Regions from separate parts of the Crystallibacter crystallopoietes genome, predicted to be linked through region 1. Evidence: predicted binding sites of a transcription regulator. Region 1 holds the regulator's gene; each other region holds the start of a gene.

Region 1 (9,734 bases):
GGCACAGCCTGAGAAGTATGCCCTGGAGCTGGCCAACCTGATCGGCGGCGATCCCGAGGATGTGCTGAAGGTCTCCGGTAAGACCGGTATGGGCGTTGAGGCCCTGCTGGACAAAATTGTCCGCGACCTCCCCGCACCTGTCGGCAATCCCGATGCCCCCGCCCGTGCCATGATTTTCGACTCGGTCTATGACACCTACCGCGGCGTGGTGACCTACGTCCGCGTGGTCGACGGGGAACTCAAGCCCCGCGAACGCATCCAGATGATGTCCACCAGAGCCAGCCACGAACTGCTGGAAATCGGTGTCAGCTCTCCGGAACCGGTACCGTCCAAGGGTCTTGGCGTTGGCGAAGTCGGCTACCTGATCACCGGCGTGAAGGACGTGCGCCAGTCCAAGGTCGGCGACACGGTCACCACCCTGAACAACCCGGCCCCGGAATCCCTCGGCGGCTATGCGGATCCGAAACCTATGGTCTTCTCCGGACTCTACCCGATCGACGGAGCAGATTATCCTGTGCTCCGCGACGCACTGGACAAGCTCAAGCTCAACGATGCGGCGCTGATTTACGAACCGGAAACCTCGGCCGCTCTCGGCTTCGGCTTCCGCGTGGGCTTCCTCGGCCTGCTCCACCTGGAAATCACGCGTGAGCGCCTGGAGCGCGACTTCAATCTGGACCTGATCTCCACCGCGCCCAACGTGGTTTATGAGGTGACCCTCGAAGACAAGAAGGTCATTACGGTCACCAACCCGAGCGAATATCCGGACGGTAAAGTCTCCGAGGTCCGGGAGCCGATGGTTTCGGCCACCATTTTGGCTCCCAACGAGTTTGTTGGCGCCATCATGGAGCTTTGCCAGGGCCGACGCGGCGATATGAAGGGCATGGATTACCTCTCGGAAGACCGGGTGGAGCTTCGCTACCGGCTGCCGTTGGCCGAAATCGTCTTCGACTTCTTCGACCTGCTCAAGTCCAAGACCCGCGGCTATGCCTCCCTCGATTGGAAGGCCGACGGCGAACAAGTCGCGGATCTGGTCAAGGTGGACATCCTGCTGCAGGGCGAACAGGTGGACGCGTTCAGCGCCATCACGCACAAGGACAAGGCCTACAGCTACGGCGTCATGATGACGGGCAAGCTGCGCGAGCTCATCCCTCGCCAGCAGTTCGAGGTGCCCATCCAGGCAGCCATCGGCTCGCGCATCATCGCCCGAGAGAATATCCGTGCCATCCGCAAGGACGTGCTGGCCAAGTGTTACGGCGGCGACATCAGCCGTAAGCGCAAGCTGCTGGAGAAGCAGAAGGAAGGCAAGAAGCGCATGAAGATGGTCGGCCGGGTGGAAGTTCCCCAGGAGGCCTTCATCGCAGCGCTGTCTTCGGACGAATCGAAAGACAAGAGCAAGAAGTAAAACCGAAGTGATCAAGACAACGACGACGGCGGTCACCTGTGCCTAGCGTCCTGCCGCTGGGAGACCCGGCACCGGCCGATGGCTTGCTGCCGCCACAGGCCGCTGCCGGCGCACAGGACAGGGACTTCTGTCTCTACGTCCACATTCCATTCTGCTCGGTGCGTTGCGGGTACTGCGACTTCAATACGTACACTGCCAAGGAGCTCGGCTCAGGTGCGTCGCAGGATGAATACGCCGGTACCCTCAACGCCGAACTCGAGCTGGCGGCCAAGGTGCTGCCCGCATCCGGGCTGCCCCGGCGCCCGCTGTCGACGGTCTTTTTCGGCGGTGGTACTCCTACTTTGCTGCCGGCGTCGGACTTGGCGGCCATTCTGGGCCGGGCGACTGAATTGTGGGGCCTGGCACCGGAGGCCGAAGTCACCACGGAGGCCAATCCGGACTCCGTCACGCCGGAGTCGCTGCAGATCCTTGCTGCGGCGGGATTCACCCGGGTTTCGTTCGGGATGCAGTCCGCAGTGCCCCACGTACTCAAGGTGCTTGACCGTACCCACAATCCGGAACGCGTTCCGCAGGCGGTCCGCTGGGCGCGCGAAGCCGGGCTGCACGTCAGCCTGGACCTGATCTATGGCACCCCGGGGGAGTCGGTTGCCGACTGGGAAGCCAGCCTGGACGCTGCCATCGCCTGCGGACCGGATCATATTTCGGCCTATGCCCTGATTGTGGAGGAGGGCACCAAGCTTGCCGCCCAGATCCGCCGCGGCGAAGTACCCGGAATTGACGACGACGATCACGCCACCAAATATGAACTCGCCGAGGGGCGGTTGGCGGCTGCAGGCTACGGTTGGTACGAGGTCAGCAACTGGGCCCGCACCGAAGCCGACCGATGCCGGCACAATCTCTCTTACTGGCGTGGCGACGACTGGTGGGGTGCCGGCCCCGGGGCCCACTCCCACATGGGCGGGGTCCGCTGGTGGAACGTGAAGCATCCGGCTGCCTACGGCCAACGTCTGTCAACGGGAGTCTCGCCAGCGGCGGGACGGGAAACCCTTGACGCAGCCACCCGCCAACTGGAACATGTGATGCTCCAGACCCGCATCATCGACGGTCTGCGGACACAGGAACTGGGTCCAAATGGACGGAAAGCGGTAGCCGGTCTAATCGCAGACGGGCTGGTGGACGGACCCGCAGCTTTCGCCGGCACCGTTCGGCTGACCCTGCAGGGCAGGCTGCTGGCCGACGCCGTGGTCCGCCGCCTGCTGGAAGACTGACAGACCCAGGTTGGATTAGCCCCATCCGGTGCGCCTCCGCCTGCCGGCCTAGTGGAGCAGGCGCAGATTCAACGAGTAGCGGTAGGGACGGCCGCGGTTGACTGCGATACCCGCCATCACGGAGAACACCGTGAGGAAGACCCAGATTGCCGCTGCAATGACGGCAAAGAAGCCGCTGATCACAGGCACCAGAATCAGGATGTTGGCAATAACAGCGACGATGGTTGGCGGAAGCGTGAAGTTCAGCGCTTCCTTCGACTCCTGGGCGGTGAAGGGCCCGCGGTCCTTGAAGATCAGGTAGATGACCAGCGAAGGGAAGCAGCCCAGGATGCCGCCGAAATGAGCCAGAGTGGCCCACTGACGGTCTTCGGACGGTGTCAGCGGCAGGGCTGAGGAAGAGGCGCTTTCATACTGCGTCCGCGGAGCCGGTTGACGATCCGGTTGCTTCTTGCGCGCGGGGTTGTCTGACACAGGACCTACCTCAGGAGAATTCGTTGTCGTTCTAATGGCTATTTACCTACGAAACTAAGATTAGCCGCAATGATCGGTAAACAGCGGACTGGGGTCAATCTTCCGGCGCAGAATGGGGTTGCCGCCATGCGCATTCCTCAGGCCGTGAGGAAATCGATGACTTCTTCAACGCGTCCCAGCAGGGACGGTTCCAAGTCCGCGTAGGTGTTAACGCTGCCAAGCAGGCGCTTCCACCCGTCCGCGATGTCGATCTGGGTTTTGTTGGGCCACCCAAGGCCGTCGAGGATTCCGGTTTTCCAATCGGTTCCGCGCGGAACCACCGGCCATTTTTCCAGTCCGATGACGGCCGGCTTAATGGCCTGCCACACGTCCACGTACGGGTGGCCGACAATCAGCACGTTGTTGCGCGCAGACGGAACTGCCATGGCGGCCTGGGCAATACGCCACTCCTTGGTGTCGGGCAGCAGATGGTCTACCAGAATGCCCAGCTTTCGCTGCGGCCCCGGATTGAACGCGGTTACCGCCGAAGCTAGGTCATCGACACCGTGGAGCGGCTCGACGACTATCCCTTCGACCCGAAGATCGTGGCCCCACACCTTCTCGACGAGCTCCGCATCGTGCTTGCCTTCGACCCAGATCCGGCTGGCCTTGGCAACCTGCGCGCGAAGTCCTTCTACCCGGACGGACCCCGACGCCGTCCGCTGCGGACGTACGACGGCGGCCGCAGCCATGGCAGGAACAACCTCCACGGGTTCACCCTCCAGCAGAAAGCCGAAGCCCAAGGGAAAGGAACGTTTCTTGCCCCGCCTGTCCTCCAGCGACACGAGATGGACTCCGCCGGACTTCTCCACGCGCACTACCGCGCCTACCCAGCCGCTTTCGACATCCTCCAGTACCAGTCCCGGGTCGGCCCCGACTTTGCGAAGCTGACGCGGCTTCGGAGCGGATAGATCCTGTGGTCCCCAGCCGTAGCTGCTCATTGGTTGTAGTCCTTCGGTCATGCAGCTTTCGGGTAGCTGCAGTCGATCAGCGGAGCCGCCGATAGGTGCATGGCAACCTGACAATGCTAACAACGTGCCAAAGGTATTAGACTTAGCACTTGGACGTGTTGAGTGCTAACCGGCATGTCTACTGCAGCCGTACGAAATCAGGAGGTGCCCAGTGAGCGAAGGCCGTCGGCTTGAGGTGCTGCGCGCTATCGTGGAAGATTACGTGCATTCACGTGAACCGGTGGGGTCCAAAGCACTCGTTGATCGCCACCATTTAGGCGTTTCCTCGGCCACTATCCGCAACGATATGGCTGCTCTGGAAGAAGAAGGCCTGATCGTCGCTCCGCACACTAGCGCCGGCCGTATTCCCACGGACAAGGGCTATCGGCTCTTCGTGGACCGGATTTCGGATGTGAAGCCGCTCTCGTCCGCTGAGCGCCGTGCCATTCAAGCGCTGCTCGAAAGCGCGGGCGACCTGGACGATGTCATGGACCGCACCGTGAGGTTGTTATCGCAGCTGACCAATCAGGTAGCAGTGATCCAGTATCCGCGGTTGGGACGGGCCTGCACCAGGCACATTGAGTTTGTCCTGCTCGCACCGCAACAGGTCCTCGTCGTCCTGATTGCTGATAACGGGAAAGTTGAGCAGCGTGTCATTTCCCTGCCGGATCCCGTAACGGATGAAGAGTTATCCGATCTCCGGTCGGCCTATCTCTCCGAATTGGCCGGGCACCCCCTGGACTCGGTGGGCGGGCTGCTCCGGAATGGTCTGAAAGATGCCAGGCCGGGCACGGAGGCTATTGTGCCACCGCTTTCAGCGGCCTTGGAAAGTCTTGCTGCAGCCACACAGGAAGAGCGTATCCTCATGGCGGGTACAGCAAACCTGGCCCGTTCCACGATGGATTTCCCATTGAGTATCGGCCCCATTCTCGAAGCACTCGAGGAACAGGTGGTCCTGCTTCGCCTGCTGTCGGAGATGCAGCAGGACGCCCGCGGAATTTCCGTACGCATTGGGCATGAGAACCCGTACGGCTCGCTGGCGGAAACATCCGTGGTCGCAACCGGCTATGGTCCGGGTTCCTCCGCCAAGCTGGGCATCCTCGGTCCAACCCGGATGGATTATCCGACGACTATGGCCGCCGTGCGGGCCGTAGCCCGCTATTTGTCACGCATTCTTGCCGGATAGGCAGCCGGCCAACCAGCAGCACATGGGCAGCGGGAGCCGCTGTCCGCAACCGATTCCCAGGAAGAGAAGTAATACAAGGTGAGCAACCACTACGACGTACTCGGTGTCAGCCGCGATGCCACTGCTGAGGAAATCAAGAAGGCCTATCGGAAACTGGCCCGCAAGCTCCATCCTGATGTGAACACCGGGCCGGAGGCTGCGGAACAGTTCAAGCAGGTCAGCCATGCCTACGAGGTGCTGTCGGATCCGCAGAAGCGGCGGGTATATGACACCACAGGCAATGAGAACGGCACGGACAGCGGCTTCGGCGGCGGCTATTCGGGTGCTGGGTTCGCCTTCCAGGACATTTTCGAAACCTTCTTCGGTGGGCAGGGCACGGCTGGACCGCCTTCGCGCACGCGCCGCGGCCAGGACGCATTGATCAATGTCCGCATCGATCTCAAGGATGCCGTGTTCGGCGTCAACAAGAAGATCGAAGTGGACACCGCCGTCGTTTGCCCCACCTGCGACGGCAGCTGCTGCCGTCCCGGCACCAGTCCGAGGACCTGCGACATCTGCGGCGGTTCGGGCCAGGTACAGCGTGCCGTGCGCTCCATTCTGGGGCAGGTTATGACCGCCGCTCCCTGCGGAAGCTGCCAGGGCTTCGGCACGGTCATTCCCGACCCGTGCAACGAATGTAATGGCGAGGGCCGCATCCGCAGCCGCCGTTCGCTGACCATCAAAATTCCCGCGGGTGTCGGAACAGGCACCCGGATCCAGCTGGCCGGGCAGGGCGAATCAGGGACGGCAGGCGGCCCCCAGGGCGACCTCTACGTTGAGATTCGTGTTGCCCCGGACAAGAACTTCATCCGCGAGGGCGACGACCTTCATGTGACGATGGCGGTACCCATGACGGCTGCGGCCCTCGGTACCGATGTGGACATGGACACGTTCGACGGGACGCAGTCGCTGAACATCAAGCCCGGTACCCAGGCCGGCGAGGTCATCACCCTCAAGGGGCTTGGCGTGACGCATCTGCGGGGCTACGGCCGCGGCGATCTGAAGGTCCATGTGCACGTGGAAACGCCAACCAGACTCGATTCCGAGCAGGAGGAACTGCTGCGCCAGCTCGCAGCATCGCGCGACGAGCAGTTCACCGAGGGCAAGCTTGCAGGCAGCGGCAGCGGCGTGTTTGCCCGCCTGCGGGACAAGCTCGGCAATCTCTAATAGTGACTAATCCAGTATTCTTCACCGAACCTGGAGCGCTGGCGGCAGTGGCATCCGGTGAGGAATTTGTCCTGACCGGTGCCGAAGCCAGGCATGCTGTGGCCGTTAAACGCCTGAGCCCCGGCGAGAGCGTGGACGTCGTGGACGGGCGGGGCATGCGGCTTTCCGGAACAGTCGTCTCGACGGGGACGGAGAGCCTCACCGTCTCCGTCGAGACCGTTGCCCCGGAGCCGCCGGCACCCTTCCGGTTGACGCTCGTCCAGGCGTTGGCCAAGGGCGACCGTGACGAACTTGCGATCGAAGCTGCCACGGAATTGGGCGTGGACGAGGTAGTTCCCTGGCAGGCCGAACGGAGCATTGTCCGCTGGCGCGACGCCAAGGCTGCCAAGGGGATGGCGAAGTGGGAATCGACGGTCAGGTCCGCCGCGAAGCAAGCGCGCCGCGCCACCGTTCCTGACGTGGCGCCGCTGGTCGACTTGAAATCGCTCTGTGCGCGTATCGGCGAGAGCCGGTTGGCGCTGATCCTCCATGAGGAGGCCCGGCTGTCGCTGGCTGAAGCGGTTCAAAGAAGTGGGTTGGAATCGGAAGCAGACCTGGAGCAGGGCATTCTCATGATCGTTGGGCCCGAGGGCGGCATGAGTCCCCGCGAGGTTGAGCAGATGCGTGAGGCGGGGGCGGTGCCGGTGATCCTGGCCCCGCATGTGCTCAGATCCTCAACTGCCGGGCCGGCCGCCGTCGCGCTGCTCAGCGAGCGGCTGGGCCGCTGGAACTGAACGTGGTCCGCCCGCCTACCTGACCGTGAAAACCTTGCTGTCCGCATTCTGAGGCTCTTCGGTTCGGCCGCTCATGTCCTGGTGGAAGACCGTAACCCGGTATGTTCCAGGATCCAGATCCTGGCTGAACCGGAACTCACCGGTTTCACCCGCAGCTGAGTCAACCTGCACCGTACCCTCTTCGACGATGTTTCCTTCACCGGTGTCTTCCGCCGACTCCAGCCGCGAAATGCGCCAGGACAACTGGGACTCAAAGGCAACACCGCGCCCATAGACTTCCACCCGTCCTTCAGTGGCAGCCCCGTGCTGCGGATCTATGACCCAGATCGGTGCACTGAGTTTAGCGTCGCGGGACATCGGCTCGCCGAGCTCCACATGGCCGAATGCCTTGTAGCCGGAGTGTCCGTCAACCAGGATGACGACGTCGAGCGGGTTTTCCGCCGTACTCAAACCCGCATTAGCAGCTGCCGCGGTGGCAGTGTAGACCAACTGCTGCACAGCTCGTTCCGCAATTCCAGCGTCCACATCGGACTTAAAGGCGTCGGAGGAGATGTCCAGCGTAATGACGGATCCATTGGTGATGGAGGCACCGACCTTGGACGCTGGCTGCCAGGGATTGAAATAGTCCGGGTCCAGCGGCTGCAGCTTGGTGAGCGCGCTGACGGCACTAGTGATCGGATCACCGAGGTCCTCCGCTTCGCGGAACTCGCGGTAGAGGAACACGGTGTCGGCATTCGTGCCCAGCCAGTAGACCGGGGACAGAGCGGTACTTTGCAATGTTTCAACCGGGGCGCTGGTCACCAGGGGACTGCTCTGGATAGTCGGCTGGCCGCTGCCGGCCGGCATGGAAGTCTGGCCGTTGGGTCCGTTTCCGGAAGGCGTACAACCAATCATGACCATGGAGCCAAGGGTCAACACTGCCAGCCACGCGCGGAATCGGCGCGGGGCTGCGTGGTGCGGCCGGTGGTGCTGCTCTGTGGAAATGACCGGATTCCTCCTCAACTCATGGCTGCGTCCCGAACGCGATTGGAAGTCTGATGGCGCACCTGTCGGTACCTGAAAAACCAGCTTGGCATACTGACCGCATCCAAACGCGCGGTTGGCCCGTCTCTCAACCGGACTGATGCACGATTGAGACAGGATCGATATCTACCGGTCATGCATGGATTTCGGGAACGACATCCGGCCGTTGCCGTAGCATTGAGATGTACAGCAATCCCACACAACAGTCCTACTAGCTAAGGGGAGATGGAAGGCCTGCCGGCCGCTTTATGTCGGAAACACGTCTGGATGTGGATCCGCTCGGATCCAGTAACCGTTCCATCCACTTTGAATCGTCGGAACATATGGTCAAGGCACTCGGAGCCCAGGATGAGGTGCTCCGGCTCATAGAATCCGAGTTCAGCGACGTGAATCTGCATGTACGCGGCAACGAACTCTCCATCTCCGGTCCGCCTGCCGCCGTCGACCGTACGGAACGCCTGCTGGAGGAGATCCGCACGCTGGCCGCGAATGACACGCGCGTTTCGCCGGAGGTCGTCGCGCAGCTGCTGCGCATGCTCAGCGAGCAATCAGTTGCCAGGCCCGCCGAAGTGCTGACGCTGAACATTCTTTCCTCGCGTGGAAGGACCATCCGCCCGAAGACGCTGAATCAGAAGAACTACGTGGACGCCATCGACAACAACACGGTTGTCTTCGGCATCGGCCCGGCCGGAACGGGCAAGACGTATCTGGCCATGGCCAAAGCGGTCCAGGCCCTGCAGCACAAGGAAGTCAACAGGATCATCCTGACGCGTCCGGCCGTTGAAGCAGGGGAGCGGCTTGGCTTCCTGCCCGGCACGCTCAGTGACAAGATCGACCCCTACCTGCGTCCGCTCTACGATGCCCTGCACGACATGATGGATCCGGATTCCATTCCACGTTTGATGGCAGCGGGCACCATTGAGGTCGCCCCTTTGGCCTACATGCGCGGACGGACCCTCAATGACGCGTTCATCATTCTGGACGAAGCGCAGAACACCACACCGGAACAGATGAAGATGTTCCTGACCCGGCTCGGCTTCGGCTCGAAAATGGTAGTAACAGGAGATGTCACGCAGATCGACCTTCCGGGCGGCACGAGCTCCGGACTCAAGATCGTCAGCGAGATCCTGCAGGGCGTGGATGACGTCAATTTCTCCATGCTGGAGGCCTCGGATGTGGTTCGGCACCGGCTGGTCAGCGACATCGTCACCGCCTACGGCCGCTGGGACGACGAGCGCCGCAAGCCCTCGACAGCCCGGCGGCGGCGGACGGAACAGGAGAGCTAGCACGTGGCAATCGAAGTCAACAACGAAACAGAGTACGACGCCGACGAAGCCGGCTTGGCCCGCCTCGGCCGCTTTGTGCTCGAAAGCCTTTATGTGCACCCGGAAGCCGAACTCTCCATCATCCTGGTCG
Region 2 (10,779 bases), 870 kb from region 1:
GGAGGGGATGACATCTGTTGGGCCGGGCAGCAGCAGCACGTCGTCGTAGGTCAAGCCCTCGAAGGCGAACGGGTTAAATTCTTGAGTCACTGTGCGGCCTTTCGGAGATACACCGGAATGGGAAGCGGCCAATGTCGCGGGGGTTACCGGTACAGAGGTGGATAGTTACATCCTAAAACCATTTGCCACCCGGCTCTATTTCGTTCCCGCACCCATGTGGTGGAACTAACTCAAGCCGCGTCTTCTTCCGGTGCCCTTATACGCCGTAAGCCTCCCCTCATATGCGATCAGGAAGGCTCCGTCGGCGCCCACTCCTGCATCCCGGACAGCGGCCTGGGAAGGCCGCAAGCCTTCTCCGCCGGCGCAGGAGGTTGCCAGGTAACCGCCGCTTCGTTCGGTAGGGGCCTCGCCCCCAGGATGGGCCGCCCGCCAGAATTCGTAGGTGCCCTCGCTAAAACAGACGTGTTGCACTGCCTCTTCATCCGCTGCGTCAGGCGCCGGTGAGGTTTTGCCCGATGCCACGTCGAGGAGCACCGGCTTGCCGTTCAGCTCAATGCGCTGCGACAGGTCTTCTCCCGAATTTGCCGCAGCCGGGCCGGTGACCAGATCCTCATCCGCACCCGCGTCCAGTTGCCATTTCGACTTGCCAGTCAACAGGCCGTAGCCCTCAATAACGACATCCAGACCCTCGAAAGAAGCAATCTCGCCATCGTCAAAGATCGCTTTACCTCGGGTCAGGCAACGGATTCCCAACAAGGCGCCGTCCTCTAGTTTGTGCGGGCCCGTGTCGAACTGGTCGTTGCAATCCGTGCCCGGCGCCGACCACAGCCGGGTCCCGGTTCCACCTTCCAAGGCCGTTATGCGGTTTGTCGCCAGATCGAGCGATCCCGACTCACCGTCCGGCTTAAGGTCCGAATGCAGCAAGTAGGACTCTTCGTCTTCCAGATAGCGGCTGTAGACCGCAGAGCCAATGGTAATGCCGGGTCCGAAGGCAGCGGCTGCCTCGAGCTGCCATACTGATTCTCCGTCCCGGACTTCACCGATCCCGAAATCCCCCGCGTCCTCGCCGTAGAAGTACAGGCGTCCGCCGGGCATCGGCTGCGCGCCCGCAGGCAAGCCGGCCCACAACGGGTCCGGCACAAGGCCCGCGGCTCCGGCTTCGAGGCGCATTCCCGGCCCGGCCCGCTCGCTCGTTGAGCTGAGGCACAGGGCGGCGGGATCGTCCCGGCACACTTCCGGGGCCCGGTCCACCACCATTCCTCCGGTGTCGCGGACGATGTCGCCGGTGTCGATGTTCCGGAGCTGGACACGGTCCAGCCACGGCCACCACGCTTCGTTGATAGTGCGATACCTGAAGTCGCCCGGCGCAATGAACGCCACCAGGTTCTTACCGTCAACCTGTTCCAGGAACGCGACGTACGGCGGATTGCCCACGTAATCGTTTCCGGGGCTTGCCGCATGCTTCCACCGGACCTTGCCGGTCGCCACATCAACTGCGGCCAGCTCCAGCTTCCTGCCCTCGCTCACATAAACGAAGGCCGTGCCGTCCTTGACCTGTGGCTGGCCAACAACATTGAGTTTGGTGCTCCACAGCTCCTCGGCCGGCCTGCTGTTTTGGTCGGCCTGAGCGGCGGCGCTGCCTGCTGCTGAGGAAGCGTCCGCATCGGCGCTGCAGCCCGCGAGGAGCGCTCCTGCCAATGTCGGTGCCATCAGTGCTGTCAGCGTGGTTTTGAGACTGTATCTGGTTCTTCCCATGGGCACAGTCAACAGAACGGGACGCGGACTCCGCCATCACGGCGCGTCAGCCTGTGGATAACTTAGACTCCCACGGATTAAACGCGAAAGGGATCCGGCCAGTGTGAACTGGGCGGATCCCTTTCTGCTGCTACTGGAACCGAAGCGCGGGCGCTGCGGTCTTAGTGGCTGTGCCCTGCGTGCGCGTCCTCGTCCTCGGCCGGCTTGTCGACGACCAGAGTTTCGGTGGTCAGGACCAGCGCGGCGATGGATGCGGCGTTGAGCAGTGCCGAGCGGGTGACCTTGACCGGGTCGATGACGCCGGCGGCAACCAGGTCCTCGTACTTCCCGGTGGCGGCGTTGAAGCCGTTGTTGACCTCAAGCTCGCCCACCTTGGACACGACGACGAAGCCTTCGTGGCCGGCGTTCTCGGCGATCCAGCGCAGCGGCTGGACCAGCGCGCGGCGGACAAGTCCGACGGCGGTGGCGGCGTCGCCTTCGAGTGCCAGAACGTTCGGATCGGTGTCCAGGGCCTGGGCAGCATGGACCAGTGCGGAACCGCCGCCGGCCACGATGCCCTCTTCCAGGGCAGCACGCGTGGAGGACACTGCGTCCTCGATACGGTGCTTCTTTTCCTTCATCTCAACTTCGGTGGCTGCGCCGACCTTGATAACGCCGATGCCGCCGGCCAGCTTGGCCAGGCGTTCCTGCAGCTTCTCGCGGTCCCAATCGGAATCGGTGCGCTCGACCTCGGCGCGGATCTGCGCGACGCGGTCTGCAACATCGGACTCGGAGCCAGCACCGTCAACGATGGTGGTGGCGTCCTTGGTCACGGTGATGCGGCGTGCCGAACCCAGAACTTCCAGGCCGACCTGGTCCAGCTTCAGACCGAGGTCCGGGGAAACGACCTGGGCGCCGGTCAGGGTGGCGATGTCCTGCAGCATGGCCTTGCGGCGGTCGCCGAAGCCGGGAGCCTTGACGGCAACCACGTTCAGGGTGCCGCGGATCTTGTTAACCACGAGAGTGGACAGCGCTTCACCGTCGATGTCTTCGGCGATGATGAACAGCGGCTTGCCGGCCTGCAGCGCCTTCTCCAGCAGCGGCAGGAATTCCTGAACCGTGGAGATCTTCCCCTGGTTGATCAGGATCAGGGCGTCTTCCAGGACAGCTTCCTGGCGTTCAGCATCGGTGACGAAGTACGGCGACAGGTAGCCCTTGTCGAACTGCATGCCTTCGGTGAGGACCAGCTCGGTCTGCAGACCGGAGGCCTCCTCGATGGTGATGACACCGTCCTTGCCAACCTGCTCGAAAGCCTTGGCCAGCAGCTCGCCGACCTCAGGGCTCTGGGCCGAAATGGTCGCCACTTCGGCAACCTTGCCCTCAACCTCGCGGGCGTTCTCCAGCAGGCGTGCGGAGACTGCCTCGACAGCCACCTCGATGCCCCGCTTGAGGGCGCCGGGAGCTGCACCCGCGGCTACGTTGCGCAGGCCCTCCTTGACCAGGGCCTGGGCCAGGACGGTAGCCGTGGTGGTTCCGTCACCGGCTACGTCGTTGGTCTTGGTGGCAACTTCCTTTGCCAGCTGTGCGCCAAGGTTCTCGTAGGCGTCCTCGAGTTCGACCTCGCGGGCGATGGTCACACCGTCGTTGGTGATAGTGGGTGCGCCCCACTTCTTGTCCAGCACAACGTTGCGTCCGCGCGGACCCAGGGTCACCTTGACGGTGTTGGCCAGCTTGTCGACGCCGGCTTCCAGAGCTTTGCGGGCGGCATCGTCAAACTTCAACTGCTTTGCCATTTATTAATTCTCCTTATTGAACCAAAAACCCCGGCCAGTTGCCTGGCCGGGGTCATCGGAAACTACTTGACGACGATCGCCAGCACGTCGCGGGCGGAGAGTACGAGGTACTCCTGGCCGCTGTGCTTGACTTCGGTTCCGCCGTACTTGGAGTAGATAACGACGTCGCCCTCGGCTACATCAACCGGGACGCGGTTTCCGTTGTCATCAACGCGGCCGGGGCCCACTGCGACAACTTCACCTTCCTGCGGCTTTTCCTTGGCGGTGTCCGGGATGACCAGGCCTGAAGCCGTGGTCTGCTCTGCTTCGAGCGGGCGGACAACAATACGATCCTCAAGAGGCTTAATAGAGACCGACACTCGGCTCTCTCCTTTGCATGAGCTACGAATAGGTTCTTTGGCCAAGGACTTTTCTGCCGTCGTCGCGGTGCCGGCAGGAGGTTCCTTGAGTAATTAGCACCCGCACGGGGAGAGTGCTAATAAGACTCTATGTGCCGGATTAGCACTCGGTCAAGGTGAGTGCCAAAAGCGTCGCAATGTCCCACTGCACGAGCCCCAATGTCAGCTGGAATCACCGGTCCCGCCGCCGGTTCCAACGCCAGCCAGAACGCACCCGGATGGCACCGTCCGCCGTCGTTGTTTGGCGCTGTTGTTGCTTAAGGACATTTTTCTGCAGGAAAGTTGCCTAAGGCTAACCTAACCCGATACGGTTCGAAGGCGCGCAAGAATTAGCCAATGATTTTGTGATCTATTGCGGCGGGTACCGGGAGGTGCCCGACCACCGATTTTCCTGGAGCCATTTATGAATAAGTCCGTAAAGTCCCGCCTCCTGGCAGTCTCGGCCGTTGCCTCGCTGCTGGCGCTGAGCGCCTGCGGCCAGGACGCAGGGGCAGCCGACGCCGATGCCAACGCGGAGACCATCACGGTTGAGCATGCGCAGGGTTCCACCGAGGTGCCAGCCAACCCGGAAACCGTCTACAGCTTTGACCTTGGCGCGCTGGATAGCCTGGATTCCCTCGGCGTAGAGGCTGACGGTGCTCCGACCGCGCAGTACCCGGAGTCGCTGGCCAAGTACGGCGAGGATGCCGTCACCAAGATCGGCTCCATGAAGGAACCGGACTTCGAAGCGATCAGCGAAGGCGCTCCGGATCTGATCATCATTTCGGGCCGCACTGCCGGTGCCTACGAGGAACTGAGCAAGATCGCACCGACCATCGACCTCAGTGTTGATGCCGCCGCACCGGTGGAGAGCTTTAAGGAAGTTTCCACCACGCTCGGCGAGATCTTCGGCAAGGAAGCCGAGGTCGAGGAGCAGCTGGCCGCGATGGATACCAAGATCGAGGAGACCAAGGCCGCCGCTGCCGACGCCGGCACCGGTCTCGTAGTGATGACCAGCGGCGGTGAGCTCACCGCCTATGGCGCCGGTTCGCGCTTCGGCATCGTCCACGACGTCCTGGGCGTGCAGACCGCGGCCGACGTCAAGTCGGAGGGCTCGCACGGCGAGGCCATCTCCTTCGAGTACATCGCCGAGAAGAACCCGGCCCATCTCTTCGTGATCGACCGCGATGCGGCCATCGGCGAGGCGGCAGGCAAGGCCGCCGCCGCGGTCCTGGACAACGAACTGGTCGCCGGCACCGACGCCGCCAAGAACGACAACATCACCTACCTGGATTCCGCTTCCTGGTACCTGGTGGGCTACGGCCTGAACAACGTCGACTCCATGGTCGGCGCCGTACAGGCAGCACTGGTCAAGTAGTCAATGCCGCTGCGGGCCGGCGCATCCGGCCCGCAGCGGAAGACAACTACCATGGCTTCCTCGACGATGACCCTCTCCACCCCGGCAGTCTCCGGCCGGGTAGCTCCGGCACGCCCGCGCGGTTCCGGCGGCCAGTTGGCGGTGGCCGGTGCCGCCGTGATCGCCCTCGCGATTGCCAGCATGTTTGTGGGGGTCAGCGACGTTTCACTGCCCGCGCTGCTCGCGGGCGACCAGACGGCGTGGGATATTTTCTGGATCAGCCGGATGCCGCGGACCATCTCCGTCGTCCTGGCCGGTATGGCCATGAGCGTTGCAGGCCTGATCATGCAGCTCATGGCGCGCAACAAGTTCGTGGAACCCTCCACCGTGGGCACGGTCGAATCCGCGTCGCTGGGCATCCTCGTGGTCACCGTGGCCGTCCCCGGCGCCTCCCTGCTGGCAAAGATGTCCACCGCCACCGTTTTCGCGGCCGCCGGCACCGCGCTCTTCCTGCTGGTACTGCGCCGGATACCGCTGCGCAACACGCTGCTGGTGCCCTTGGTGGGCATCATGCTGGGCGGAGTGATTGCCGCCGTCACCACCTTTTTTGCCTACCGCTATGACCTGCTGCAGACGCTCAACAGCTGGATGATCGGAGACTTCTCCGGGGTGCTGCGCGGCCGCTACGAACTGCTCTGGATCGTCGCCGTGCTGACGTTGGTCGGCTACCTCTGCGCCGACCGCTTCACCATGGCCGGCATGGGCCAGGAGTTCTCCACCAACCTCGGGCTGAACTACAAGCGGGTGATGACCCTGGGCCTGATCATTGTCTCGCTGATCAGCGCCGTCGTCGTCGTCAATATCGGATCGATTCCGTTCCTCGGCCTGATCGTGCCGAACCTGGTGTCCATTATTTTTGGCGACAATGTCCGCCGGGCCGTGCCGTGGGTTGCCGTGTTCGGCGCGGGCTTTGTCCTGATCTGCGACATCATCGGGCGGACCATCCGCTTCCCGTACGAAATTCCCGTCGGCGTCATTGTCTCGGCCATCGGCAGCGCCATGTTCCTGTACCTGCTCCTTCGAAAGCGTGAACGCCGTGGTTAGCACCGGCCTCCCCACGGCACTGACCCAGCATCAGCGCCGGCCCATCAAGGGCATCTCCCCGAAGACCTGGATCATTGCCCTGGCGGTGCTGGCCGTGGCCCTGGTGGCGGCCTTCATGCTGATCGACCTGCGCGGCAACATCGGCTACATCCTTCCCCGCCGCGCCATCAAAGTGGGTTCGATGATCCTGGTGGCCTACGCCGTCGGGGTCTCCACCGTGCTGTTCCAGACCGTCACGTCCAACCGGATCCTGACGCCGTCGATCATGGGTTTTGACGCCCTCTACATGCTGATCCAGACCGGGCTGACCTTCGCCATCGGCGGCCAGGCGCTGCTGACCATGGGCGCCCCGGTCCGCTTTGTCATCGAAGTGGCCCTCATGGTGGCTTTCTCCTTCCTGCTCTACCGCTGGCTGTTCACCGGCGGGGGCAAGAGCCTGCACCTGATGCTGCTGGTGGGCATCGTCTTCGGCACGATGTTCCGCGGCATCTCCTCCCTGCTGCAGCGGCTGATCGATCCGAGCGAGTTCATCATCCTGCAGGACCTCTTCTTCGCCAGCTTCAACAATGTGGACGGGCTGCTGCTGGCGGTTTCGGCGCTGGCCGTCGCCGCCGTCAGCACGCTGGCCTGGCGCATGCGCCACCAGCTGGACGTGCTCTCGCTGGGCCGCGAAACCGCGATCAACCTGGGCGTGGACCACAAACGTGCGGTGATCTCCGTTTTGATCATCTGCTCGGTGCTGGTGGCCGTGTCCACGGCATTGGTCGGCCCGATCACGTTCTTCGGCCTGCTGGTGGCCAGCCTGGCCTACCAGCTGTGCTCGCACTTCCGGCACACCTCGGTGCTGGCCATCGCCGTCCTGCTTGGCATCATCGCGCTGGTGGGCGGCCAGCTGGTGCTGGAGCAGGTCTTCGCCTTCGACACAGCGCTGAGCATCGTTATTGAGTTTGTGGGCGGAATCGTCTTTATCGCCCTGCTGCTGAAAGGCAAAGTCAAATGATCCACGTCTCCGGCGTCTCCAAGCGGTACGGCGCCCAGACCGTCGTCGACGACGTCAGCTGCTATATCAAGGACGGCGGCATCACCTCGATCATCGGCCCTAACGGCGCCGGCAAATCCACGCTGCTGTCCATGATGAGCCGGCTGCTGGACATGGACGCAGGCTCCGTCACCATCGACGGGCTCGATGTCAGCGACACTCCCGGCCGGGAACTCGCGCGGAAAATGGCCATTCTGCGCCAGGACAACCAGCTGACGGTGCGGCTGACGGTGCGCGATTTGGTGGGTTTCGGGCGCTTCCCGCACCATGGCGGGCGGCCCCGCATCGAGGACAAGGCCTACATTGACCAGGCGCTGGAATACCTGGATCTGGCCGCCCTGGCGGACAAGTTCGTGGACGAACTCTCCGGCGGCCAGCGCCAGCGCGCGTTCATTGCCATGGTGCTAGCGCAGGACACGGACTACCTGCTGCTCGACGAACCGCTGAACAACCTGGATATGAAGCACGCGGTGGAGATGATGCGCCTGCTGCGGCGGTTGACGGACGAGCTGGGCAAGACGGTAGTTCTGGTTATCCACGACATCAACTTCGCCTCCTGCTACTCGGACAACATTGTGGCCATGCGTGATGGCCGCCTAGTGCATCAGGGCGCGCCCGCGCAGATTATGCAGCCGGAGGTGCTGCGCGATGTCTACGAGATCGACATCCGCATCGAGGAGATCGAGGGTAACCGGATCGGCGTCTACTTCTCTTAAGGGCTGTCGGCTAAGGACAGCCGTCCGCCGTCGTTATTTCAGGCTTTGAGCACTGACAAGACGTTTCCTGCCGGGTCTTTGAACCAGGCGATGTCCGGACCGTTGCCGCGCATGATCCCCTTGGCATCCGTGGGAAGATCCGGACTGTCATAGATGTCGGTCTTTACCCCGGCCTGGTTGAGTTCGTCCACGGCGGCTTCCACATCGTCCACGACGAAGTTCAGGACGGTAAACGAAGCAGGCTCATGATTCTCTTTGGGGTAAATCATGACGGTGGCCCCGCCGGGAATGGTCAAGTCGAGCGTGCCCATGTCCCCGTCCTGGACGGAAAGGCCGAGGGTCTGGCCATAAAAGTCTTTCGCTGCGGCTGTGTCATTAACGCTGAAACTGCTGACCGCTTGCTTGGCAGTGAACACGGTGTTCTCCCTTGAGGACGGATAGCTGGACAGTACCCAGCTTGGCACCGTGGCGTCGCGTTTGCCATACCACCGGCGGCGCTATTCGGCCCGGCGCCGTCCGGCCACATGGTGCCCCTCGATCTTCGCCCTGAAGGCTCCTACCATGGAACGAGGAGACGCCGCGGGTTGTCTCCCCTTGACACGGAGGCCAGCATGGTCAGGTTGGAATCGGCCACTGCGGATGCCGCCATGGCCAGGGCCATAGCTGATTCCCGTCTGCGCCCGCTCCCGCCCCAACTGCTCGAAGAACTGCTGACCGGCAGCTCGCTGGCAACGGTGAGTGCCGGTGCCGTAATCCATCATGAAGGCGATACCGCCGCACACTTCGAGCTCGTTGTGTCCGGGCTGGCAAAGATCTTCGTGACCGCCCCCGAGGGGAAAACGGCCACGGTCCGGTACTGCCGGAGGGGATCGCTGATCGGCGTCGTCTCGTTGTTCAGTGACGACTTCAGCATGCCTGCAACGGTGCTTGCCCTCACCGACATGAAACTGCTGCAGTTCTCGCCGGCAATGGTCCGCCAGGCGACGGCGCGCGACAGCCGCGTGGCGGTGGCCCTCATCCGTGAGCTCAGCGACCGGGTGCTTCATTTCATCGCGGAAATTCCGGGAGCTGCCTTCACCTCCGTCCGCCAACGGGTGGCACGGCACCTGCTGGATCTTGCCGGGCCCGATGGCCCGCCCGGCCGGCTGGCCCTTTCCCCGCACGAAACCGGAAACCAGGGAGCCGGAAACCGCCAGTTCGCAGTGACGACCAGCCAGCGGGAGCTTGCCGAGGCCGTGGGATCCGCCCGGGAAGTGGTCGTGCGGATCCTCCGCGAACTTCGTGAAAGCGGGACGGTCCGTACTGAACGGGACCGAATCGTGATTCTTGAACCGGAAAGGCTCATCGAACTGAGCAAATGGAACCCAGGTTGCTGACATGCGGACAGAAGAAGCGCACCATCAAAGCATGACGACAACAGCAGGTCCGGCGCATGCAGCGGAACCCACAGCCAGCAGCACGCCACGGCCGCACGCTGCGGAGCCCACTACCGGCGAGTTCGGCCGGGAAGAGGTGCTGCTGGCCTCCCGTAACCACGCGATGCCGCTGGAGCTGCTGCGCTGGGAGCGGACGCCGGCAGGCATGCACTTTCTGGTCATGCACTGGGATGTCCCGATGGTCGATCCGGTGGCCTGGCGCCTGAAGATCGGCGGAGCGGTTGTCGAGCCAGCAGAGTTCTCGCTGGCTGATCTGCGCGCCCGGGACAGGATGTCCATGGGTGTCACCCTTGAGTGCGCAGGCAACGGCCGGAGCTTGTTGCAACCGCGCCCGGTATCGCAGCCCTGGGTCCATGGGGGTGTTAGCACGGCGGAGTGGACGGGTATCCCGCTCGTAGCCCTGATGGACGAAACCGGGCTGCGGCCGGACGCGGTGGAGCTGGTCTTCAGCGGAGCGGACCGCGGATTTCAGGGCGGGGTGGCACACGCATATGAACGCAGTCTGCCCGTCCGCGCCGCCGTCTCCGGTGACGTTCTGCTCGCCTATGAGATGAACGGCCAACCGCTCCTGCCGCAGCATGGTTTTCCCCTCCGTCTGGTGGTACCTGGTTGGTACGGCATGGCGAGTGTGAAATGGCTTGACCGCATCGACGCCGTCACCCAAGCCTTCGAGGGGTTCCAGCAGCGCTTTGCCTACCGTTTGCAGCAGGACGCCGACGATCCGGGCGAACCGGTTACGCGGATACGTGTCCGCTCGCTCATGGCTCCCCCGGGCATTCCCGATTTCTTTTCCCGCCGGCCTATCGTACCCGCCGGCGCGACCAAACTGAGGGGCCGCGCCTGGTCCGGCTACGGCCTCATCAAGTCTGTCCAGGTGGGAATCGATGGCCGGTGGTTGCCAGCGCAATTGGACGAACAGGATGGCAGGCACGCTTGGCGAGGCTGGTCCTGCGTCTGGCAGGCCGAAGAGGGCGATCATGAATTGATCTGCCGCGCCGAAGACGACGCAGGGAACATCCAGCCGCTGGAACCGGAGTGGAACTACCAGGGCATGGCCAACAACGCGGTCCAGCGGTTGCAAGTCACCGTGCTGCCCTCGGTTTCGGACGGGACGGCATTGCCTTAGCCTTCTTTCACACGACGGAAAAACCGGGTGGCAGAGCCGTTCGCCCGGTCATTGCCAGCAACAGCAGGCTGCCCTCGCCCCGCGCGGCGGCAATTTC
Region 3 (10,779 bases), 1.2 Mb from region 1:
ATGTCTCCGATGCCCGGCCAATAGACCATGGCTTCCAGCCCTTGCTTGGCGCAGTTGATGAAGTTATCGGCCGCACTCTTGAACGCGAGCCGGGACCACAGCGGCCTGTCCGCCGTCCTGATCATGCGGACCAACCCGAAGAAGAAGGCAGCATTGGCCACGGTATCCACCACCGTAGGTCCGGCAGGCAGCAGCCGGTTTTCGAGCCGCAGGTTGGGCATGGTGTCGCCGGGGTCGTAAATGGGACGGTTCCAGCGGTAGACGGTGCCGTTGTGCAGGCGGAGCTCCGGAAGCAGCGGCGCGCCGGCCTTGGTCTGCTTGCCGGTGGTCCGCGAGAGCTCCGGCAGCAGGGCGGGGAAGTAGCGCACGTTCTCTTCAAACAGGTCGAAGATCGAGGTGATCCACCGTTCGCCGAACCAAACGCGGGGCCGGACGCCCTGATTGCGCATTTCCGGCGGCCTGGTGTCGATGGACTGCTTGAACACTTCGATCCGTGTCTCGTGCCAGAGCAGCTTCTCCATGAATACCGGCGAATTCGCCGCCAGCGCCACCTGCGGGCCGGCAACGATCTGGGCCGCGTTCCAGACCGGTGCGAATTCGGCCGGCTGGACCTGCAAGTGCAACTGCACGCTGGTGCAGGCGGCTTCCGGCGCAATGTTCTTGGCATAGAAGGACAGCGCCTCGATTCCGCGCAGGTCCATAAGCACGTCTTCGCCGCGGGCCTGCAGCACCGAGGTGTTAAGGGCGGCATAACGCTTGCCGGCGCTGAGCCAGGACATGTCTTCCACCAGAGCGTGTTTGAGCGTCGGCAGGATGCCGATCATGAGGATGCGGGCCTTCGCCGATGCTGCGCGTTCGTCCGCATGGTTCAACTGGTCGCGCAGGCTGTTCTCGAGCTCCTCAAGCCCGCGGCCGGCGACGGCGAGGGCCGGGTGGTTGAGCTCAATGTTGAAGGCGCCGATCTCGGTTTGAAAAGCCGGATCGGCGATGGCTTCGAGCACCGCGGAGTTGCGCAGCGCGGGGGAGCAGTCCGCATTGGTCAGGTTCAGCTCCATCTCCATACCAATGGAACCGGTTCCGGCGAACTCGGCCGTGGCGAGGTAATGCCCGAAGCTTTCCAGGTTTTCCAGCAGGCGTTCACGGTAACGGGTGCGCTGCTCACGGCTGAACGTCTTGGTTTTGACTTCTGAGCCCATTCTTGAAGGTAACCATCACGGGGCCACCTTGTATAGAGTGGCGGGCCATGGGCCGAAGGCCGCCGGACAAGAGACGGCCCCTCACCCGAAGGGCAAGGGGCCGCACCACGCCAGTCGGGGTTACGCCTCGACTGACTTCTGGTCGTCGGTAGCTTCGGCGCTATCGACAGCCACCGTTTCAGCCGCTCCGGTGACAACCTCGATCTTGCGCGGCTTGGCCTTCTCACTGACCGGGATGGTCACAGAGAGGACGCCGTTCTCGTACCGGGCTGAGATGGCATCGATATCGATGCCCTGGCCCAGATTGAGCTGGCGCAGGAACGAGCCGCCTTCACGCTCGCGGTTGAGCCACTTTACGCCTTCCGCGCCCCGCACCGTCCGCTCGGCCCGGATGGTCAGCAGCTGCCCGTCGACGTCGATGTCAACGGATCCCGGATCAATCCCAGGCAGATCTGCGTTCAGAATGTAGTGGTCGCCGTCGCGATACAGGTCCATCGGCATGAGCCGCAGGCCCGGGCGGTTTTCCAGCAGGGCTCCGGCGACGCGGTCCAGTTCACGGAATGGGTCAAACTTCATGGCCATAGTCATCAACTCCTTCGCATCAACGCCCCGTTCGGAGCGGTTGTCTTAGCTCTTCATAGTTGAGCCCCCTTCGCTCAACTACGTTTACAGATTAGCACTCAGGTGCAAGGAGTGCTAACTCTTCTTGATAGCTGTCAGCGAACAAATGACTAACCGATTCACCCAATCCTCTGGACGGGCGCTGCCAACGGACGTAGCCTGAAATTCGGAAGCAAAACTGGTCGTCACGGGGGTGGTCACAGTGCGCGTTGAGCTGCTGTCCCGTGTGCCCGTCTTGTTGCGCAAGGTCGTGCTCACAGCTGCAGCCACCGCCGGATTCGCCCTTTTCGGGATCGCCGGCGCGAGTGCCGCGGATGCTGACGGCGGCCTTCTGACCGAAGTACTCAGTTCAGAAACCCAAACAACGACGGCGACGCTCACCGAGGAGCTCAAACCCGTTACCGACAACGTCGGGGCAGCGACAGGGAAGCTGGCGCCTGTTACCGGCCAACTTGCGGCCGTGACGGAAAAGGTCGCCCCGGTTGTCGAAAAGGCCGCCGCTCCTGCCGGCGCTGCTTCGGAGTCAGTCGGGCAGACCACACAGCCGGTTACAGGGGCAGCGCACGAGGTGGCTGGCGCTGTTGCCGCCGTGTCGGATCCTGTCCTTGAATCGGCCGCGCCATTGACCGAACCGGTGCTCGAAACCGCAGCAGACGTCGTGGAGCCCGTCGTTGAGTCGGGCACTTCCGCCGTGCAACCGGTAGTGACTCCGGTTGTCGAAGCCGCAGCCCCTGTTGCCGATCCGGTGATTGAAGCTGCTGCGCCCGTCGTCGATCCGGTCGAAGAGGCAGCTGAACCTATCGTTGACGCAGTAGAAGCAGGTGGGCTGGCCAGCGATACCGCTGATTCGAACGGAACAATTACGGCGGTCGAAGACGGCCCCACCGCGGAAACATCATCATCGGTTCCCGTCGCGGCAGCTGAGGTTTCCGCCAGCCAACTCGAGAAGGACCCTACAGAAGCCGCTACCGCCGCTGGGGCATCGGACAACCGCCAGGAAGAAGGACGCGAAACAGCACCCGCTCCGGCGAAGCTTCAACCAACTCCGGCGCAGTTCTTGGCCCAAATGGCCTACACACCTTCGGCGGTGATGGAGCAGGATGCCCATCGTGCGGCCGGAGAGTCGTATCCTGGCCAACCAGTCGCGGCTATCCCGGCGGCCGTCCCAGCAGGTGTTGGCGGAAGCGGTTCTACTGCCGCTGGCGGAAATGCCTCCGCCGGCCAGAGCGCCGCTGACGTACCTTTCTCTAATCTGCTCCCGCCGTTCGCCAACTCGGGTACTACCGATGGCTCGGCTTGGAGTCTGCCCGCTTCACGTTCGTCGGATCCCGGTTCCTCTCCTGATTGATCTGGTTCGCGCTGCCCTTTCCGGCGGCACAGGGACCACTGCCACCCGCAACAGGGCGGCAATAGATTCAATCAGGAGAACAACCATGCGGAGAACAATGCAGACGGCGCTGTGCAGCGTCGTCTTTAGCGGAGGACTTCTCGTCCTCGGTTCCGCGGCTGCTTCAGCCGCGGAATATGAACCACCGGAGCCTGCGGTTGCTCCGGACAGCACAGTGGCAGTTGATGCGGACGTGGATGTAGTCACGGACGACGTGGCACTCGATGCCGTAGCGGATGACGCCCAGGTCCTCGGTCTCCAGGCAGGCGCGGATCTCGACTCCGAACTGCTCGCAGCCGAGTCGGTGGCTGATGTTGTTGCCGACGTAGAACTCGGCGGCGATGCAGCTGAGTATGCCACTCCCGTCGAGGCGGAGCCCGTCAATCAGACCGAGCCGGCCGCTGCAGTAGTGAACGCGGATGTCCAGGTCAATGAGGCAGCGTTGGACTACACCGATGCAGCTGAACCTGAGGCCGTCGAAACTGAAGCAGCCGTAGTTGCAGATGCTGATGTTGCCGTCGGGGCAGCAGAACAGGACTACGCGATTGCCGAAGAACCTCAGGCGACGGAAGCAGAGGTGGCAGCGGTTGCGGATGTAGAAGCCGAAGCCGATGTCGTACTCTCCGACTCTGATGGAGTGGTAGATACCAGCACTGTCGAGGCTGACGCGGACGTGATGGCAGAAGCCACGGTGGGTACCGAGGAAGGCGCACCGGCCGAAGCAACCGACGAGGCCGAAGCCCCAGCAGCACAGACCGACGCGGACGCCGCTGCGGATGTGGTGGTCGAAGATGTTGCTGCTGCCGATGTTGACGCTGCTGCGGATGTAAATGTGGCGCAGGACGAAGAGAACCTGGCCGATGTGGCCGCTGGCATTTGCCTTGATGCTGATGTTGCTCTGTTGGGTGACGGTCTGTCGGCGGGCGGGTTGCCGTGCCGCACGACAGAGGGTGATGCCGGTGCCGAAGGCGGCGTGAGTGCCGAGGAGGATGCGGAAGCTGATGTGGTGGTCGAGGATGTTGCTGCTGCCGATGTTGACGCTGCTGCGGATGTAAATGTGGCGTTGAATGAGGACGGTTTTGGTGACCTTGCCGCGGATGTTTGCCTTGATGCTGATGTTGCTCTGTTGGGTGACGGTCTGTCGGCGGGCGGGTTGCCGTGCCGCACGACAGAGGGTGATGCCGGTGCCGAAGGCGGCGTGAGTGCCGAGGAGGATGCGGAAGCTGATGTGGTGGTCGAGGATGTTGCTGCTGCTGACGTTGACGCTGCTGCAGATGTAATCGTGGCGCTGGACGAAGACAACCTGACCGATGTGGCCGCTGGCATTTGCCTTGATGCTGATGTTGCTCTGTTGGGTGACGGGCCCTCGGCGGACGGCTTGCCGTGCAGCACCGTGGAGAGCAATACGGGTAGCGATGACGGTCTGCTTGCCGCCGATGCGGACGTACTTGCGGATGCAACGGTGGTGATTGGCGAAGTGATCGGTACCGATGACTTCAATAACGTCGACACTGATGTTGCCGGAGCCCTTGTTGCCGAGATGGAGACCGTTGTCAGCGCTGGCTACGGCGACGGAGTTGGCGTAATTGCCGACATGTGTCTGGATACCGCGCTGGTCCTTGGAGGCCATGCGACAGGTGACAATGACTGCCTGGCGGGAACAGCAGGCAATGGGACCGGCGGTGCTGTGGATACCGATGGAGCAGCGGGACCGGATCCGGCTGATGAGGGGGCAACAGATCCGGAGTCGGGCAGTGACGGTACCGAAGGATCGGACGGCACAGGCGACAATACAACCGGCGATGCGACCGGCGGCGATGCAACCGGAGGAGAGAGCAACGACGGCGACAGCGTAGCTGGAACGCAGGGTTCCGGTAATGCCGGCATTCCTACTGGAGGCGACACCGCCACCGGGACGGATGCTGGAACCGATGCAACCGAGTCGAACACGGATTCGCCTGCAGGAATCGCCGGAGACCGAGGGGTCCTCGCTGGTGGTGAAGGAACTCTCGGAATGGAAGGAACCCTTGATTCTGCCTTCGTTGCTGCTGCTGATGGCAGTGCGGCAATCCTGGGGACGCAGGGTGAGCCAGTGGCAAGCGGCGTTGAAGTATCGGCAGCCGCTAACCGCATCGCAGGCAGCGACGCGACCGGAACCAACAGCGGAACGCTGGCGGCCGGCGTCGTTGTTGGTAGTTCGGCTGCCGGCACGCCAGGTGCCGACGGCACAGAAACCCTCGCCGAGACAGGAGCCAGCACGACGCACCTGCTGTTCGGCGGGATGGCGATGATTCTGCTCGGCGGCCTGCTGGCCATCAGGCGGAAGGAAGTTGCTCCGATGCGGAGCTAACGGAACGGCAGGCAGTGGTGCGGCCTCTTCATTGGGAACTTGGCGAGAGCCAAACGCCGGAAGAGGCCGCATCCACCCTTGTCCGAATATTGATATAACTCTCCACATAGTGGACGCTCAAGGCGGAGCATTTATAAGCTTGCGCAATGACTTCGCCAGTTGAACCACCGCGGACAGCAACCGCCAGCATCGATACCACCAGGGAAGACCGGGCCGCGACAATAGCGGTCACACTGTTCCCGATCCTGATTCTGGCCGGCGGTGTCGTAGCTTTCCTGTTCCCCTCGGCCTTCACCGGCTGGGGAACGCTGGTGACACCGGCGCTGGGTATCATCATGTTCGGCATGGGGCTCACCCTCACGCCGCCGGACTTCGCGCTGATCGCCAAGCGGCCGATTCCTGTGGTGCTCGGGGTTATTGCGCAGTTCGTCATCATGCCGCTGCTGGGCCTGCTGATCAGCATGGCGCTGGGACTGCCGCCGGCGCTGGCGGCCGGCGTGATCCTGGTGGGCTGCTGCCCCGGTGGGACTGCCTCCAACGTGGTGTCTTACCTGGCCAAGGGCGATGTCGCCCTGTCAGTGGCCATGACCTCTGTATCGACGTTGCTGGCTCCGCTGCTGACACCGGTGCTGACCTTATGGCTGGCCAACCAGTACATGCCGGTCGATGCCGCCTCCATGGCCGGGTCGATCGTGCAGATTGTGCTGATCCCCGTGGTGCTGGGCCTGGTGGCACGCTTCTTCCTGCCAGGGCTCGTGGCCAAGGCGCTGCCGCTGCTGCCCTGGGTCTCGGTCCTGGCCATTACCTACGTGGTGATCGCCGTCGTCTCCGGCAGCGCGGCGGCCATCGCTGCCGCAGGTCTGCTGGTGCTCATTGCGGTGGTGCTGCACAACGGCCTCGGCTACGCGCTCGGTTACGGGGCCGCACGCCTGTTCAAGCTGCCGGTTTCCTCGCGCCGCACCACGGCCATCGAGGTGGGCATGCAGAACTCGGGCCTTGCTGCCGGCCTCGCCGCCCAGCACCTCACGCCCGAATCCGCGCTGCCTGCCGCCATCTTCTCCGTGTGGCACAACGTCTCCGGTGCGCTGCTTGCCGCGTTCTGGCGCCGCCGGGATGCCGCCAAGTCCTGACCAAGAACGTAGTCGGGCTGCGGGTCAGTCCGCTACCGGCACGGCCCGATCGTTCACATAGCTGACGCCGAGCTGGGCGCGCACGCCGTCGAACAGGCGCATGGTGTTCAGCGTGTCGTCCAGCGGCATGGTTGGACTTTCCAACAGGCCCTGCTGGATGCAGCGGGTGACATCGCGCAGTTCATACACATAGTTCTGGCCCACGGGCTCGAAGGTCTCGATTCGCGGCGTTGAGTTGTGCTCCCGGATGATCAGTTCCGTTGGGTTGTGCAGCGGACTGTTGGTGCGCAGCCAGCCGTTGCTGCCGCAGACGGTGGCGGTCCGGGGCGAGGACGCCAGGAGCGAGGAAGTCAGCTGCGCCTGGGCACCCGAGCTATAGGTGAGGGTCAGCGCGTTCTGGGCGTCCACGCCGTCGTCGTTAACATGGCCGACGGCGGTGATGGTCTGCGGGAATCCCAGCGTGCCGAGGGCCCACGTGAGCGGGTAGACGGTCAGATCCAGTAGGGCCCCTCCGCCGGCAGTCGGATTCCACAGCCGGGCGGCCGGGTCATAGAGGGCGGGAAAGCCTATGTCCGCCTGCAGCCACTGGATGACGCCGAGCTCGCCGGAGTGGAGGATCTCCCACGCGCGGTGGACGATCGGCAGGAACCGCGTCCACACCGCCTCCATCAGGAACAGCGAGTTGCTCCGGGCCAGTTCGGCCAGCTCCAGGGCCTCGCGCGCATTGATGGTCAGGGACTTTTCGCACAGCACGTTCTTGCCGGCTTCCAGTGCGCTCCGGGCAATTTCGTAATGCTGGCCGTGCGGGGTGGCCACGTAGACAATATCGACGTCGGGGTCCGCGAAGAGCTGTTCGTAGCCTTTGCCGCCGTCGTTATCAAAATAGGCGGTGGCAAAGCCGAACTGGTCCCGGAAGGCCAGCGCGTTTTCCGCCACCCGCGAGCTCACCGCCTGCAGCACGGAGTCCTCGAGCAGGGCGATGTCACCGCTGACTTTGGCCGCGACCTTGCCCGTCGAGACCACGCCCCAGCGCAACGGCCGGCCGGTCGCGGTCAGCGGGCTGGGTGCCCCGGGGGCGGCGCAGGGCGGCGTGATGATTCGCGGGGGCGTTGTCATGAATCCATCATTACCGCTACGAATGATAACGTCCATCAAGCGGCGCAAGTCTCAACGTTTCACCTCAGGGTGGTGCCGCGCTGTTCGGGTGCCCCGCGAGTGGCACCTTCATCGAAATGGGGGATAGGCATGAGCGCCGTGCGCCGCTACGTTTTTCCGATTGTCTGGATGGCAATTTTCGCCGTCATCGCCGTGGCACTTTTCAAGCTGGCCTTCGTCGACGGCATGCGCGCGGAAGCCACGGACCAGCAGCCCGCCGCGCAACTGGTCACGCCGAGCATTCCTGCCGCGCGCGGCACCGTGACCAACGTGGTCCAGGTACAGGGAGCCGTCGCGAGCGATCCGGCCATTGTGGTCCGCAGCACCGCCGAAGGCACCGTCAACTTTGTCCATGTGGCAGTGGGCGCGGACGTTGCCAAGGGCGACCCGCTCTTCCAGGTGCAGAAGCTCGTGGAGCCGGATCCTGCGCAGGCAACCGAACTCTTTGCGGGCAGGACCGCTGACGACGGCGGGACCAACGGGACTGTCGGGAACGCCGAGCCTGAGCCGGTACGGCAGGCTGCTCCGCCCGCTCCGGTCTATACCTACACCGAGGTCGCCGATGCGGATTTCCAGGTCCACGCCTTGCAGAATGTGCAGCGGTTCGTGGTCGGGAATGAGTACCGTGCGTTCCACGGACCTGTCCATTGTGGGCCGGTCCGGCTCGGGCAAGTCCACCCTGCTGAACATCCTGGGTCTGCTGGACGTTCCCACCGGTGGCGCCATGTCCTTCGGCGGCGTGCCGGTCCGATCCATGAGCGAAAAGCGCCGCGCCGTGACGCGCGGCGCCCGCGTGGGGTTCATCTTCCAGCAGTTCAACCTGCTGCCCGGCCGCACCGCGCTGGAGAACGTCATGACGCCGCTGCTCTATGCCCGGGGCAAGCAGTTCTGGCAGCGTGAGCGGCTGGCTACCGAGATGCTCGGATTGGTGGGACTGGAGGACCGGCTGCGGGAGAAACCGCACAAACTCTCGGGCGGCGAGCAGCAGCGCATCGCCATCGCGCGGGCGTTGGTACGCTCGCCCCAGCTGATCCTGGCGGACGAGCCGACCGGCGCACTTGACATCGAAACGGGGCAGTCCGTGATGAAGCTGCTGGATGACGTGGCACGGGAGTCCGGGGCTGCACTGGTCACCATCACGCATGACCCGAACGTCGCCGCGCTGGCACAGCGGCATTACCGCCTGCAAAACGGTGTGCTCGTGGACGGGGAGACTGCAGCATGACCGGGTTGATCGCGGCCCTGGTCGAAGCCTGGGCAGAACTGCGGATCCATAAGACAAGAGTCCTGCTGGCGCTGATCGGAGTGGCCTTGTCGGTGGCGGCCCTGACCACCGTCGTCGGGCTGGGCAACATGTCCCGGGCAGCCATGGTACAGACGCAGGAACAGCAGGGCGGCCGCGCGGCCACCGTGACTGCCGAAGTTTTCCCGGCCAGCGGTGAAATGGACGTACCGCAGGTACGGGAGGCTCTCGAGGGGCTGGTGGAGCGCTATGGCGTTGAGCATTCGAGCCTGCGCTACCAGACGTCGGTTCCGTTCCAGTTCCCCGACGGCGTTTCGACAACGGAAACCATGGTGGTGGACCGCGGCTACGGCACGATGCGCCGTGTAGATCTGTCCCTCGGGCATTGGTTCACACCCACCGATGAGCAGCGGCTGGCACCTGCCATCATCGTCAACGAGGCTTTCCACCAGCGGCTGGGGCTTCCGGATCTGCAGCAGAACCCCGCGGTGCAGATCGTCCGGGAGCGGCCGATCACGGCCACCGTGGTCGGCGTGGTCCCCAACCAGTGGCCCGAAGCCCCGCCGCAGGCAATGCTGCTCGCGGCGCACTACGACGCCTGGGCTTTGGGCGGTGAGGCGCTGATGCCTCCGGCGATGGAGATGTGGGTTCCGGAGGAGATTGCCGAACCGCTCGCCGCCGCCATGAGCAGTGATCTCGCGGCCCAGTTCGGGCCCGGTTCGGCGCAGGTATTTAGGTCTGATTACGCCGCGTTCGGTGACCCGTTCGAGAGCATCCAGCTCGCCGTCGGCGGAATTGCGGGTTTGGTGCTGCTGCTCGGCGCCGTCGGGCTGCTCAACATCTCCATGGTGACGGTCCGCTACCGCGTGCGCGAAGTCGGGATCCGGCGCAGTTTCGGCGCGACGGGCGGGCGGATCTTCTTCGGCGTGATGCTCGAATCCGTGGTTGCGACGTTCGTGGCCGGGGTCATCGGCGTGATGCTGGCAGTGGCCGTCGTCAAGAGTCCATGGGTGCAGGAACTGATCGCCGCCGGCGTGAGCGAGCTGCCGCCCTTTCCGCTGGAGGCGGCCTTGATCGGCCTGGGAGCGGCAACCTTGGTTGGTGCCCTGGCCGGGCTGATCCCAGCCGTGGTGGCGGTCCGGGTCAAGGTGATCGACGCCATCCGCTACTGACGATTGCCAGTGGCGTCATCGGGTCCTGGCCCGGCTCTCGGCGCCCGCGGCAGTAGTCCGCCTTGCCGCTGACCTGCGGTTCCGGTGTCGCGCCCCTGTTACTGCTACTCCATGAGTGGTACAAAGTAAGTAGGCTGATATTCCCGTTCAGCAGGAAAGAGGCGCTATACCCATGGATACATCCCAGATTGTATGGATCATTGTTGCAGTTGTAGTTCTTCTGATCATCATCGGTTTGATTGCCTTCTTTGCCAAGAAGCGCAACAAGGCAAAAATGCATGAACGGCAGGAAGCGGACCGGGCGAAAGCCGCCGAAGTCCGTCAATCCGCCCAGGCCACTGCACTGGGCGCCCGTGAACGCGAAGCGGAGGCACACCGCGTTCAGGTTGATGCCGAGCAGGCGGACATCGAGGCCGAGCGCGCGCGGATCGAAGCGGACCGGATGCGGCGGCAGGCCGAGGAACGCAAGGCCGATGCCCAGGGCATCCGCGATGAATCGCAGGAGCAGCTGCGCAAGGCCGACGA

What was found. The regulator HrcA, encoded in region 1, represses chaperone genes, less so after heat shock. The targets are predictions, from matches to a motif close to TTNGCACTCGNNNNNNNCGAGTGCNAA.
Region 2: the regulator HrcA is predicted to act here: its motif matches at 4,026-4,052, upstream of groES (co-chaperone GroES).
Region 3: the regulator HrcA is predicted to act here: its motif matches at 1,870-1,896, upstream of AC20117_RS13460 (Hsp20/alpha crystallin family protein).

The regions. Positions count from the first base shown of each region.
Region 1 covers NZ_CP018863.1:4,105,083-4,114,816, reverse strand. The annotation lists gene lepA (translation elongation factor 4) at 1-1,402, shown strand, start outside; gene hemW (radical SAM family heme chaperone HemW) at 1,441-2,670, shown strand; gene AC20117_RS18930 (DUF4870 domain-containing protein) at 2,719-3,141, opposite strand; gene AC20117_RS18925 (DUF3097 domain-containing protein) at 3,279-4,121, opposite strand; gene hrcA (heat-inducible transcriptional repressor HrcA) at 4,303-5,316, shown strand; gene dnaJ (molecular chaperone DnaJ) at 5,395-6,522, shown strand; gene AC20117_RS18910 (16S rRNA (uracil(1498)-N(3))-methyltransferase) at 6,525-7,295, shown strand; gene AC20117_RS18905 (Gmad2 immunoglobulin-like domain-containing protein) at 7,311-8,195, opposite strand; gene AC20117_RS18900 (PhoH family protein) at 8,567-9,604, shown strand; gene ybeY (rRNA maturation RNase YbeY) at 9,608-9,734, shown strand, end outside.
Region 2 covers NZ_CP018863.1:214,589-225,367, forward strand. The annotation lists gene guaB (IMP dehydrogenase) at 1-90, opposite strand, end outside; gene AC20117_RS00985 (PQQ-binding-like beta-propeller repeat protein) at 226-1,755, opposite strand; gene groL (chaperonin GroEL) at 1,917-3,527, opposite strand; gene groES (co-chaperone GroES) at 3,590-3,886, opposite strand; gene AC20117_RS01000 (siderophore ABC transporter substrate-binding protein) at 4,329-5,282, shown strand; gene AC20117_RS01005 (ABC transporter permease) at 5,334-6,365, shown strand; gene AC20117_RS01010 (iron chelate uptake ABC transporter family permease subunit) at 6,358-7,365, shown strand; gene AC20117_RS01015 (iron ABC transporter ATP-binding protein) at 7,362-8,120, shown strand; gene AC20117_RS01020 (VOC family protein) at 8,159-8,536, opposite strand; gene AC20117_RS01025 (Crp/Fnr family transcriptional regulator) at 8,732-9,496, shown strand; gene AC20117_RS01030 (sulfite oxidase) at 9,528-10,682, shown strand; gene AC20117_RS01035 (maleylpyruvate isomerase N-terminal domain-containing protein) at 10,690-10,779, opposite strand, start outside.
Region 3 covers NZ_CP018863.1:2,862,941-2,873,719, forward strand. The annotation lists gene AC20117_RS13455 (glutamate-cysteine ligase family protein) at 1-1,196, opposite strand, end outside; gene AC20117_RS13460 (Hsp20/alpha crystallin family protein) at 1,317-1,778, opposite strand; gene AC20117_RS23330 (hypothetical protein) at 2,020-3,165, shown strand; gene AC20117_RS13465 (LPXTG cell wall anchor domain-containing protein) at 3,251-5,554, shown strand; gene AC20117_RS13470 (bile acid:sodium symporter family protein) at 5,701-6,684, shown strand; gene AC20117_RS13475 (Gfo/Idh/MocA family protein) at 6,709-7,800, opposite strand; gene AC20117_RS23335 (hypothetical protein) at 7,909-8,475, opposite strand; gene AC20117_RS13485 (ABC transporter ATP-binding protein) at 8,432-9,064, shown strand; gene AC20117_RS13490 (ABC transporter permease) at 9,061-10,254, shown strand; gene AC20117_RS13495 (hypothetical protein) at 10,427-10,779, shown strand, end outside.